DNA from 3 places in the Thalassotalea sp. HSM 43 genome. Region 3 is predicted to be linked to each of the others. Evidence: predicted binding sites of a transcription regulator. Region 3 holds the regulator's gene; each other region holds the start of a gene.

Region 1 (4,297 bases), 1.2 Mb from region 3:
GACGGTTCAACCGTCGTTGTATTAACACACGGCGATAGAAACCCTGGTACCTTCTATTTATACGATACGGTTGAAAACAAAGCGAAGTTCTTGTTCAAGAGCTATGAGTGGTTGGAGACAAAAGAACTATCGGCAATGGAACCGTTTAGGTTTAAAGCAAGAGATGGTGTTGAATTACTAGGCTATATTAGCTTGCCGAATAATATTGACGGTAAAAACTTACCATTGGTGGTTATGCCACACGGTGGCCCAAGAGCACGAGACTATTGGGGTTATGATTCTCACGTACAAACCCTAACCTCTAACGGTTTTGCCGTATTACAAGTTAACTTTAGAGGGTCAGACGGTTTCGGCGAAAACTTCATGCACATGGGTGATAAAAAATGGGGTACCGAAATTCAATATGACATCATCGATGCGACAAAGTGGGCTGTAAATAGCGGTATCGCAGATGCCAACAAACTGTGTATCTACGGTTGGAGTTTTGGCGCTTACTCGGCGCTACAAAGCTCTATAGTGGAACCGGACTTGTATAAGTGTTCTATTGCAGCAGCTGGTATCTTTGAACTAGAAGCGGCTTATGATCGAGGTGACATTCCTGACTCAGCCTATGGTGCAGATTATCTAAATGAAGCGATCAGTGATGATGAGAAAACATTACGTAGCCAATCGCCATATTACAATTTAGACAAACTGAAAACACCAGTGCTATTAATTCATGGTTCTGAAGATGATCGCACACCAATCGAGCATGCTGAAGATTTAGCCAGTCGATTAGAAGATATGGATCGTAAAGTGGAAACCTTGTTTGTGGATGATGAATACCATGGTTTTAGAATCGAATCTAACCGTGTTAAAGCAAACAAAAAAGTCATCGACTTTCTTAATCAACACATTGGTGGTTAATGGTTACACCACTAAATAAGACATAAAAAAACCGCTCTTAAGAGCGGTTTTTTTTATCTGTAAGATTAAGCGTTAATGTTATTCAACTTCAACCGCTTCTTCTTCACTGTCCTTAACTGTCGTTAACAACATAGCGCGTAACTTAGCATCAAGATCTTTTGCCATTGCGGTGTTTTCTTTCAAGAATTTACATGCATTAGCTTTACCTTGACCAATACGTTCACCGTTACAGCTATACCAAGCACCGGCTTTTTCAACCAGCTTATGTTGTACACCTAGGTCAATCAACTCACCAATGTTGTTGATACCTTCACCGTACATGATTTGGAACTCAGCTTGTTTGAATGGTGGTGCAATTTTGTTTTTAACAACCTTAACACGCGTTTCGTTACCGGTAATTTGGTCACCCTCTTTTACCGCACCGATACGACGAATATCTAAACGTACTGACGCGTAGAATTTTAGTGCGTTACCACCGGTCGTCGTTTCTGGGTTACCGAACATTACACCAATCTTCATACGGATTTGGTTAATGAAAATCATCATGGTGTTTGATTGTTTCAAGTTACCGGTAAGTTTACGCATAGCTTGTGACAGCATACGAGCTTGTAAACCCATGTGACTATCACCCATATCACCTTCGATTTCAGCTTTTGGCGTTAACGCCGCTACCGAGTCAACCACGATAAGGTCAACCGCGCCTGAACGAGTCAGCATGTCACAAATCTCTAGCGCTTGTTCACCCGTATCTGGTTGTGAAACAAGTAAGTCATCGATATTAACGCCAAGCTTTTCAGCGTAAATAGGGTCTAGTGCGTGCTCAGCATCAACAAACGCACAGACTTTGCCGTTGCGTTGTGCTTCAGCAATAACTTCTAGCGTTAATGTGGTTTTACCACTTGATTCTGGACCGTAGATTTCAATGATACGACCCATAGGTAAACCGCCAGCACCTAATGCAACGTCTAACGATAATGAACCAGTCGATACTGTTTCAACGTCCATGCTGCGGTTCTCACCTAATTTCATGATTGAACCTTTACCGAATTGACGTTCGATTTGGCCTAATGCTGCGGCTAACGCCTTTTCTTTATTCGCATCCATTGTTGTCTCCAGTAATTTTTATAATTTATCCAGTAGTTGAGAAATAGTATACTGTATAATCGTACAGTATCAACACCTTTTTCTTTAAATCGTTCAAAATACAACCTAAGACGTTGATATATAACAATATAAAATACGCATCAAGTTTATCAAAAAGTGCTAAAAGACGATTTAATACAGTGTTTACAACAGTGGAATTCAGTATTTATACAGTAGTTTTACTTGGCAAAGTTTACGCGTTGTAGAGCAAAACAACTTTGCGCTTTACTGCAGATTATTTTAACATCTTTAGATTACCAATTTCACTAGATATTTCTCGGCCCCGTAGCGCGATTCCTAAGCCTTTGCCGGCATTAACAATTTAGGGCCAAGCCAATAAAAATAAGTTAATAAATGACAGACGATCTCTTAAAAAATACCAATCCGACGCCGATGATGCGGCAGTATTTGACCATAAAATCTGAATTTAAACACATTCTGCTATTTTATCGTATGGGTGACTTCTACGAGTTATTTTATGATGACGCTAAAAGAGCCGCAGACTTACTTGATATCTCACTGACCGCACGTGGTAAATCCGGCGGCAATGCCATCCCCATGGCCGGTGTCCCTTATCATGCGGTAGAAGGTTATTTAGCGAAATTAGTGCAATTGGGCGAGTCCGTTGCTATCTGTGAGCAAATAGGCGATCCAGCAACTAGCAAAGGTCCGGTCGAACGCAAAGTGGTGCGCATCATCACCCCAGGCACTATCTCAGATGAGGCCTTGCTTGAAGACAAGCATGATAATCTATTGGTCTCGGTATTTGAGCACCAAGATAGCTATGGTGTTGCTTATTTAGATATGAGCTCAGGTCGCTTTGTTATCTGTGAACCCAATACAGAAGAACAATTACAGGCGGAATTGCAGCGATTGAATCCTGCCGAGTTGCTGTATCCAGAATCATTTAGTCAACAAGCACTTATTGAACAAATCAAAGGCAGTCGACGTCGACCAGAGTGGGAATACGATTTAGCAACGGCTAAAAAAGTGCTAAATGAGCAGTTTTCAACAACGGCATTATCAGGCTATGGCGTTGACGATTATCCGCTTGGCTTGTGCGCTGCAGGCTGTTTATTGCAGTACGTTAAAGATACTCAACGTTCGGCGCTGCCACATATTCGCAGTATCAAAGCTGAAGCCTATTCACAAGGCGTTATTCTTGACGCAGCAACTCGTAAAAACCTTGAATTAACCGTCAACCTATCGGGTACGGTCGATAACACTTTGGCATCGGTACTTGATAAAAGCGCCTCGGCTATGGGCTCTCGTTTACTAAAACGCTGGCTACATTTTCCGTTACGCGATATCGATACCTTAGCGCAACGTCAAGACGCCATTAGTAGCATCCTAGATATCGATGTCCAAGAAGACTTGTTTGATGTCATTAAAGGTATGGGCGATATTGAACGTATTGTCTCACGCATCGCCTTGCGCAGTGCACGCCCACGAGACTTTGCACGATTGCGTAATGCACTGACCTTATTACCCGAGCTCAATGAATTGAGCGGCCTATGTCAATCTACATTGATGCAGCAATTATCAGAGCAAGTCACACCGATAGACTATGTTCAGCAATTGTTGAGCGAAGCGATTATCGATAACCCACCGGTATTAATACGAGACGGCGGGGTGATTGCCGAAGGTTATCACAGCGAGTTAGACGAATTACGTGGTTTAAGCAAAGGCGCTAGCGAGTTCCTTGCGCAATTAGAAGCCAAAGAGCGAGAGCAAACCGGTATCTCTACCTTGAAGGTTGGCTACAATAAAGTTCATGGTTTTTATATTGAGATCAGCCGCAACCAGTCACAAGATGTGCCCGATCATTATATTCGCCGGCAAACCTTAAAGAATAACGAACGCTTTATTACCCAAGAGTTAAAATCACACGAAGAAAAGGTTTTAACCGCGCAAAGTCGTTATTTGGCCTTAGAAAAACGCCTCTATGATGAGTTATTTGATCTTATCGCTGATCATATCGAACAATTGCAAACATGTGCGCAATCGGTCGCTACACTCGATGTTCTCAATACCTTTGCTGAACGTTCGCAAACATTAAATTATCAAAAGCCAACATTGACCAATGAACCCGGCATACACATTAATGCTGGTCGTCATCCAGTGGTTGAGCAAGTCAGTAAAGACGCCTTTATCGCCAACCCGGTGGAATTAAATAATGAGCGTCGAATGTTGATCATTACCGGTCCAAATATGGGTGGTAAATCAACCTATATGCGACAAACCGCAT
Region 2 (4,297 bases), 1.3 Mb from region 3:
AGCGCAAAAAAACCCGGTTGGTGCGTTAGAAGATGCCTGTCAGGACGTGTCTAAACGACTGGGTCGTTACGCCGGTTTATTTGGCTTACTTGGCGCCATCCTAATGCTCAGCTTTTACTCCATTGTTGCCGGTTGGATGTTGTCGCACGCACTGTCGCCGTTAATGGCATTACTGGGTTTTGATAGCGCCGCTACGTGGCTAGCCGATTCGAGTGTCGCTCGTAACTTAGCGTTTACGCCTATTTTTATTGTGCTTAGTGCGCTAATCATTAATCGTGGTGTTCATAGCGGTATTGAACGTTGGTCATCACGTTTGATGCCGGTACTGTTTGTGTTATTGATCGGCCTGATCATATACATCCTACAGCAACCGGGGGCAAGCGAAGGTGTCGCCATGTACCTGACCCCTGACTTTTCACAAATTAGCGATCCTAAATTAATCATCTCGGCCATGGGGCAAGCGTTCTTCTCGTTATCGATTGGTGTCGGTGGCATGATGGTATACGGCTCTTATATGAAAAAAGACGCCGATATTGGCAAGCTAGTGATTTCTATTGGTGCGCTAGATACCTTAATCGCTTTTCTAGCGGGTTTGTTGATCATCCCAACCTTGTTTGTAGCGCAACATATGGGCCAGCAAGTGTTTATTGACGGTCAATTAATTGGTGGCCCACAACTGATATTCTCAACCTTACCTGCCCTATTTGATTCGATGGGCGACATAGGTATTTATGTGTCCTTGGTGTTCTTTACATTGATGTCGATGGCGGCGCTAACCTCAACCATTTCATCAACAGAAGTGCCTGTCGCCTATTTGGTTGAAGACAAAAAATATTCACGCTTTAAGTCAACGTTTATTGTCTCGCTTGTTGTATTGGCAGCAAGTATGACCTTGGTGTTTAACTTTGATAGCTTATTTGGCGCGGTGATCAACTGGGTAAATTCATTCCAGCTACCGATTATGGGCTTGTTTTACTTTATTGTGGTGGGTTGGATATACAAACGCGGTAATCAACTGGCTGACAAAGCCCTACTGGCACAAAAGCCTTGGTTAAAACTATGGGCAAACTACTTACGTTTTGTTTGCCCTCTGTTACTGACCACAGTGTTTATCAATGTGATTTCTAATATGTAATCACCTGATGTAATCCATTAGTGTAAACACCATACCTAATAACGATAGAAAGCCGTATTAAGGCGCCAGTGTGTTCTCCAGCATACTGGCGCTTTTTTTATCGCTGTCATTATCAGCCAAATCGACCTGTTCAATTTTAGTAAAACGACTGCTGATTTTATTGGCTGACGTGTGTATCTGTTTAACGTCAGTCGCTGCCTGGTCAATATGGCGAGCGAGATTATCAAATCGGTCACGAAAACGGCTAAAGTCTCCGCCAAGTTTGTGCAAATGCTCTTGAATGATATGAACTTGCTGACGGGTTGCTTCATCTTTTAACACACTGCGAACCGTGGTTAATACCGCCATTAACGTCGTTGGTGAGGTAAGCCATACGCGAGAGCGATAGGCCAACTCAACCAATTCAGGGAAATGGGCGTGGATTTCAGCAAAAATCGCTTCTGCAGGTAAAAACATAATGGCGCCATCGGCGGTTTCATTGTTAATGATGTACTTGTCGCTGATGTCATTAATGTGTTTTTTGATATCCTGTTTAAATTGGTTCTGGTAGCCCTTTCGTTCGACCTCGCTGATCCCCACTTCGGTCATCTTACGATAGCTTTCCAATGGAAACTTCGAATCAATGACGATGTTGCCGGTCGGTTGCGGCAAAAATAATATACAATCGGCGATTTTACTGTTCGACAAGGTATGCTGAATAGCAAAGTGTTTTTCTGGCAGTACGTTACGTATCAACGCATTCAATTGCACCTCACCAAACGCACCACGAGAGCGCTTATCGGCAAGTACTTCCTGCAGACTCACCACATTGGTCGATAGCTCAGTGATTTTGCGCTGAGCATCATCAATTAGCGCCAGTCGCTTAACAATGTCATTAAAGGTTTTGGTGGTTTTATCAAAGCCTTCCGATAAACGCTTTTCAACGCCCGCAGAGATGTCTTGCAAGCGCTTGTCGGTACTTTGGGTTAACTCATTCATGCGCTTAGCCAGCACCTCAGCATTGGCTTGCATTGATTTACTGAGCTCTTCACGGTTTTGTGCGGTACTCTTTTGCAAGTGCTCGACCAATTGATTGATGGCATCTATTTGATTTTTATTAAACTGCTCTTTATGACCGGCTAATTGCTCGGTTAAGGTCAAACGCAGCTGAGTTAATGCCTGTTGCGTCGCCGTGACAAAGGCGCTTTGTAACTGACTTTGTTGACCTGTCGCTTTATTAATTTGCTCTAACTTTTCCGCTAATATCGCGTTGTCTTTATCGCTTTGCCCTGCTTGGCTTTTTAGTTGCTTCAATTGCATCAGCACAAGCGTTAGCATGATTAGTAGCAGCACACTGGCTGCGCTGATGAGCATCAAAAACATGTCTGTCGTCATGAGGTTTTCTTCTTATCGAGTATCTGCATACAGATACTGTTTATATTTACAGTTATTAAAGCACGAATCCAAGTTTATGAAAAGCCAATAAAAAATCCCGCCATAACTGAGCTATGACGGGATTTTATGTTTTGCTAATGAAATAACCTTATTTCAGGTACTTTTCCATCCATGCAAATACTTCACGGTACCATTCTTTTAAGTTATCTGGTTTGCGAATATGATGATCTTCATCTGGGAACATCACCAAACGTGACTCAATACCTTTGCGTTGTAGAGTGGTAAACGCGCCTAAAGACTGCCCGTACGGCACACGATAATCCAATTCACCTTGGATCACTAACATTGGCATCTTCCAGTTATCAACAAAACGTGACGGGTCAAACTTGTCGTAGTTTTCTTTAAACTGCCAATATGGGCCTGAGAAGTCATGCTCTGGGAACCACAATTCTTCGGTCACATTGTAAAAGCTTTTCATGTCGAACAAGCCGGCGTGGTTGATAACACAGTTAAAACCGTCTGACCAATTACCCATGATCCAGTTCATCATGTAACCACCGTATGATGCGCCTAATGCACAGGCTTTATCGCGGTTTAACCAGCTTTGTTTGTCAACGATGTAATCCATGCCTTTTTGCAGGTCTTCTAATGGTTTGCCACCCCAGTCACCTGAAATTGAATCGGTAAATGCCTGACCGTAGCCTGTCGAGCCATGAAAGTCGACCATGACCACGCCGTAACCTTGCGCTGCCCAAAGTTGTGCATTCCAACGATAGTGGAACATGTTACCAAAGCTGCCTTGTGGGCCACCGTGAACTAGAAACGCTATTGGGTATTTCTCACCCTCTTTGAAGTTTGCCGGTTTTACCCAGTAACCATGTACGTCTTCGTTGTTCCAGCCTTTGAATTTGAATTGTTCAAATTCGCCCATGCTGATGTTCGCTAACTTGTCTTTATTGACATTGGTTAGCTGTTTTAAACCATAACCATCTTTGGCAATGCTGTAGACATCGGTTGGGTTGGCAATGTTGTGGCGAGTGAAATACAACTGATCGCCTGCAATCGATACATTACCGGCATAACCGTCGTTAAATACCGTCGTAACTTCACCAAAGTTAATGTCGATTGAAAATATTGATTGTTGGCCTAAATCTTGGGCAATGGCGATAACCGAGCGATTGTCTTGGTCAAACTGGAAGCTAGAGATTGAACGATCCCACAAGGAAGCAACTTGTTTAACATCACCGCTGCGTAAGTCTTTGACGTTTAGCGTGTACTTGTCTGACTCATATACTGGTGTTTGCATTGCTTTCCATGCCAAGTACTTACCGTCAGATGAATACACTGGCATAGCATCCCAGGCTTTATTGGCTTCGGTCAGGTTACTGATTTTGTAGCTTGCTAAATCAACCTCAAAGATATCCCAGTTGGTGTGCCATGCGTGATCAACACCAGGTGCTTTGGCTGAAAACGCCAATTTAGCACCATCAGCGCTGAACGATACTTGTGACATACCGGCAAAGTCCGTATCCCAATCAGCCATAACATCTTTGGCTTCTGTGGCAACTTTGTTTTTGTTGATATCGGCGACAAAAATGTGCGAGTTAAAGTTATCAAGCCACACATCCCAATGACGCACCATCAGCTTGTCATAGGCACGGGTATTGTGTTTTTTACTTTGTTCTTTGGCAATCGCTTCTTGCGTACAAGCAAAACTTTCACAACCTGGCATAACGGTAAACGCAAACGCTGCTTTGCTTTCATCTTGGTTTAACTTGTAGCCTTCGA
Region 3 (4,297 bases):
GTAGAAATAAAAATCAATTCATTAGCGGTTGAAACCACCCAAAGTAGCAGTATTTATAGTCACCAAATTGACATCATAAACCTTGTTGAAGATGATGATTTCAATAGCGTCAGTGTCTACTTTGTGCAAAGTGATGAGTTGATCGAAACTTCAACGAATTATCGCCATATCAGTTACGCAAACGCCAGTAATATCGAGCTGTTAAACAATACCTACACTGTATATGCCGTTGCCAAGCGCGACAGCAGCGACATACTGCTCGCCTCACAAGCAATTACCTTAGACGAGTCCAGCCAAGCCATGTTCTTGTTGCTGCAAAAAAATGAGCAATCGGCTAGCGGATACGACATGACCTTTGCAAACCAAAAAGACAGCAACTAACCACGCACATAGCTGTCATTCCCGATAGCAAGGTCACGGCAAATTGTCGTGGCCTATTCGCGGATTAACAGCCATAACTCAGTGGTGAGTTATCTATTGAGTGATCTTCTGGCAGCGAATTACCGTAACTACTCCATCACTATCAACGTCAAAATAAACAGAGGAACACTATGATGAATACGGTAATGAGTTCATTAACAAAAACCATTGCAACACTATCAGTTGCGACTTTTTTATGTGCATCGGCTTACGCAGAAAAACCTAAGTGGACAGAAAAATCCGATGTAAGTATCGTCGATTTCGCTGTTGGAGCGTCTGGCGAACCATTTGATTTTGACAGTAACGGCGAAGATTTTGACGTATTAGTCGCCGCGCTGATTGCTACCGGCACCGTAGCCGCGTTCGATGGCAGCGATTTAACCGTATTTGCGCCTAATGACAACGCTTTTTATATGCTAACCAACACCACCAATGATGCCGATGCGTTTAATGCCGCCGTGAGTTTACTTGGCGCCGATGGCGTTGCTGATGTATTGAAGTATCACGTTACTGAAGGCGTGCGCAATTCACGTTCTGTGACCCGTGCGAAAATGGTCGAGATGCTTGATGGCAACAGTATTTATTACGATGATGGCCTGATCATTGCCGAAAAATCAGAAGCGAAGATCATCAGCGAAGATAATCGCTTGTCAGACGGTATGGTGCATATCATTGATACGGTATTAAAGCCTTAACCACCCCTGTACCTGAACAACCTTACTACAAGCTAAAACGCCCTCAATGAGGGCGTTTTTTATGTGCCAACATATGTATGTCGCTGTCTTAATTCGATTTATACCTTCGATGATTAGCACAAGCATATTCAGGCATAAACAAATAATCGGTTGCGATTCTTGCCAAGCTGTATATACTGACAGTTACTGTACGGATAAACAGGCTGTAAAAATATCATGCGAGCATTGACTGCCAGACAACAACAAATCTTTGATTTGATCAAAGAAAAAATAAACGAAACCGGCATGCCACCGACACGAGCGGAAATTGCCAACTTTTTTGGTTTTAAATCGGCGAATGCTGCGGAAGAGCATTTAAAAGCGCTGGCCAAAAAGGGCTTTATTGAAATGCTGCCGGGTACCTCCCGTGGTATCAAACTAGCCGAAGAACATATTGAAGAAGAAGGCTTGCCATTAATTGGTCGAGTTGCGGCAGGTGAACCTATTCTTGCCCAAGAGCACGTTGAAGACAGATACAAGATCGACGGTAGTCTATTTCACCCTGCTGCTGATTACTTATTGCGCGTTAATGGCGAGAGCATGAAAGACATTGGCATATTTGATGGCGACCTCTTAGCAGTGCATCAAACGACCGATATTCACAACGGTCAGGTTGTTGTTGCTCGTGTCGAAGATGACGTGACGGTCAAACGCTATAAACGAGAAGGTAATGTCGTTTATTTACACGCTGAGAACGAAGCATTCTCACCGATTGTTGTCGATTTAGCCAATACACCTTTTAATATTGAGGGAATCGCCGTCGGTGTGGTTCGCAATGCAGACTGGATGTAGCCCAGCAAAACTGTACAAACTTTAAGCAGTCAAACATCTTCTAAAAGCGCCCAAATTAGGGCGTTTTTTGTATCTCAAAAAAACCTCCATCGCCTTACCTCGCCTATAACCCATTAAAACACAAGAGTATTTACTCTAGCCCCATTTATAATCTGGATTGTAAAAAAGATTTACAAATTTCTAACAAAGCGCTTTACCTTGTATAAAAATTAAGTAATTCTAGAACATGAAATAAACAAAAACAGGCCGATTGTTTGCCACCTGGTGACACCAGCCGATTACAACAATAAGAAAATGCGCTAAATCTACCACGTCAAAACTAAACGTAGATTTGCAGTACGTAAATGGCCGAGTTAATCATTTAACCGGTATAAAACAATAACAATAATTTACGGAAATTTGCGACATCGAATGAAGATGTATCTTGTCCCTTTTTCTGTATTTTCTTTGGCTTTGCAAGCAGAGGAGATGTCGAGTGAAAAGACGTAACCTGGGTTGGCTGTTGTTGGCAAGTACGTTTGCCAGTTCAGCTTGGGCAGAATCGCAATTAAATTTGACTAAAGGTGTGACGGATGTCAGCCAAAATGTCTATGATTTGCATATGTTGGTTCTATGGATCTGTACCGTCATTGGTATCGTAGTATTCGGTGCCATGTTCTGGTCCATGATCTTCCACCGTAAATCGAAAGGCGTAAAGCCAGCCGATTTTCATGAAAGCACTAAAGTAGAAATACTTTGGACCGCTATTCCTATTCTTATTCTGATTGGTATGGCATGGCCAGCAACCACGGCCTTGATCGATATGGAGGATAACTCCAATTCCGACCTAACCATTCAGGTCACCGGTTCCCAATGGAAGTGGCATTACAAATATTTTGATCAAGGCATCGAATATTACAGTGTGCTGTCTACCCCACGCGAACAGTTTGATAATCGCGAAGGTGAAGGTGAAGCAAAAGGTGAAAACTACTTACTTGAAGTAGATAAGCCTTTGGTCATACCGGTTAACCGTAAAGTACGCTTCCTAATTACCTCAGATGACGTAATTCACTCTTGGTGGGTTCCAGCGTTTGCCGTCAAGCAAGACGCAAACCCGGGCTTTATCAATGAAGCTTGGACCAATGTCAATGAACCTGGTATTTACCGTGGCCGTTGTGCCGAGCTATGTGGTAAAGACCACGGCTATATGCCAATTGTTGTCGATGTACGCAGTGAAGAAGACTATGAGCTTTGGATCAATGAACAAAAGATTGCCATGACTCAAGCCAAGCAAGCAGAAGCAGCTTCGCTTAATGCGGAAATGTCTATGGACGATTTGATGGCATTGGGTGAAACAACCTATACCGCGCATTGTGCCGCATGTCACCAACCTAATGGTCAAGGTCTACCGCCTGCATTCCCAGCTCTCGCGGGTTCAGGTATTGCTGTGGATGCTGAAAAAATGGCTGAACACATCAGTGTGGTATTCAATGGTCGTGCTGGCACCGGTATGCAAGGTTACGGCAAGCAACTTAGCTTGAAAGAGATTGCTGCTGTTGTTACCTATGAGCGTAATGCTTGGGGTAATAATATGGGTCAAACCATACAAGCCAAAGACGTTCAAGAAATTGGTCAAGGTGCGAGTGGCGCCAGTGCTCAACCGGTTGCTCCAGATGGCGCAAGCGACAGTGCAGCAGCCACACCTGAAGCAGAACCTGCACCAGCGGCTGCAGTGAACATGGACGATTTGGACATGGCCAAGCTTATGGAGCTCGGCGAGCAAGTTTACGTCGCTAAATGTGCCGCGTGTCACCAAGTAAATGGTGAAGGTATGCCGCCAGCATTCCCTGGTTTAAAAGGCAGCGCTATGGCCACCGGTGACATTGCCGCTCATATTGACATGGTTGCTAACGGCAAACCAGGTACCGCTATGCTAGGTTTTGCCGCTCAGCTAACGCCACAAGAGATGGCCGCAGTGGTTACTTACGAGCGCAACGCCTGGGGTAACGATACCGGCGATGCTGTGCAAGCCAAAGATGTAGTCAAATAAGGGGGAATGATTATGAGTACAGCTACAGAAACATTAGATCATCATGATGATCACCATGATCATAAAATGACCGGCCTGAAGCGCTGGTTATACACCACTAACCATAAGGATATTGGTACCCTTTATCTTTGGTTCAGTTTCATCATGCTACTTACCGGTGGTGCGATGGCTATGGTCATTCGCGCCGAGCTATTCCAGCCCGGTTTGCAAATTGTTGAACCAGACTTCTTCAACCAAATGACCACAGTACACGGTCTTATCATGGTATTTGGTGCCATCATGCCAGCCTTTACGGGTTTGGCAAACTGGATGATACCGATGA

Evidence for each region. Region 3 encodes LexA, which represses DNA repair genes until DNA is damaged. Its sites were predicted from a motif close to TACTGTATNNNNATACAGTA; they were not measured.
Region 1: a site for LexA is predicted at 2,206-2,225, ahead of mutS (DNA mismatch repair protein MutS). Genes of this name have one in related genera too.
Region 2: a site for LexA is predicted at 2,544-2,563, ahead of E2K93_RS01095 (DNA recombination protein RmuC). Genes of this name have one in related genera too.

The regions. Positions count from the first base shown of each region.
Region 1 is NZ_CP038493.1:2,811,013-2,815,309, reverse strand. Features, by position in the region: gene E2K93_RS12185 (alpha/beta hydrolase family protein) at 1-906, shown strand, start outside; gene recA (recombinase RecA) at 985-2,010, opposite strand; gene mutS (DNA mismatch repair protein MutS) at 2,404-4,297, shown strand, end outside.
Region 2 is NZ_CP038493.1:240,615-244,911, forward strand. Features, by position in the region: gene E2K93_RS01090 (sodium-dependent transporter) at 1-1,135, shown strand, start outside; gene E2K93_RS01095 (DNA recombination protein RmuC) at 1,193-2,509, opposite strand; gene E2K93_RS01100 (prolyl oligopeptidase family serine peptidase) at 2,658-4,297, opposite strand, start outside.
Region 3 is NZ_CP038493.1:1,563,667-1,567,963, forward strand. Features, by position in the region: gene E2K93_RS06665 (hypothetical protein) at 1-381, shown strand, start outside; gene E2K93_RS06670 (fasciclin domain-containing protein) at 552-1,115, shown strand; gene lexA (transcriptional repressor LexA) at 1,332-1,946, shown strand; gene coxB (cytochrome c oxidase subunit II) at 2,422-3,975, shown strand; gene ctaD (cytochrome c oxidase subunit I) at 3,988-4,297, shown strand, end outside.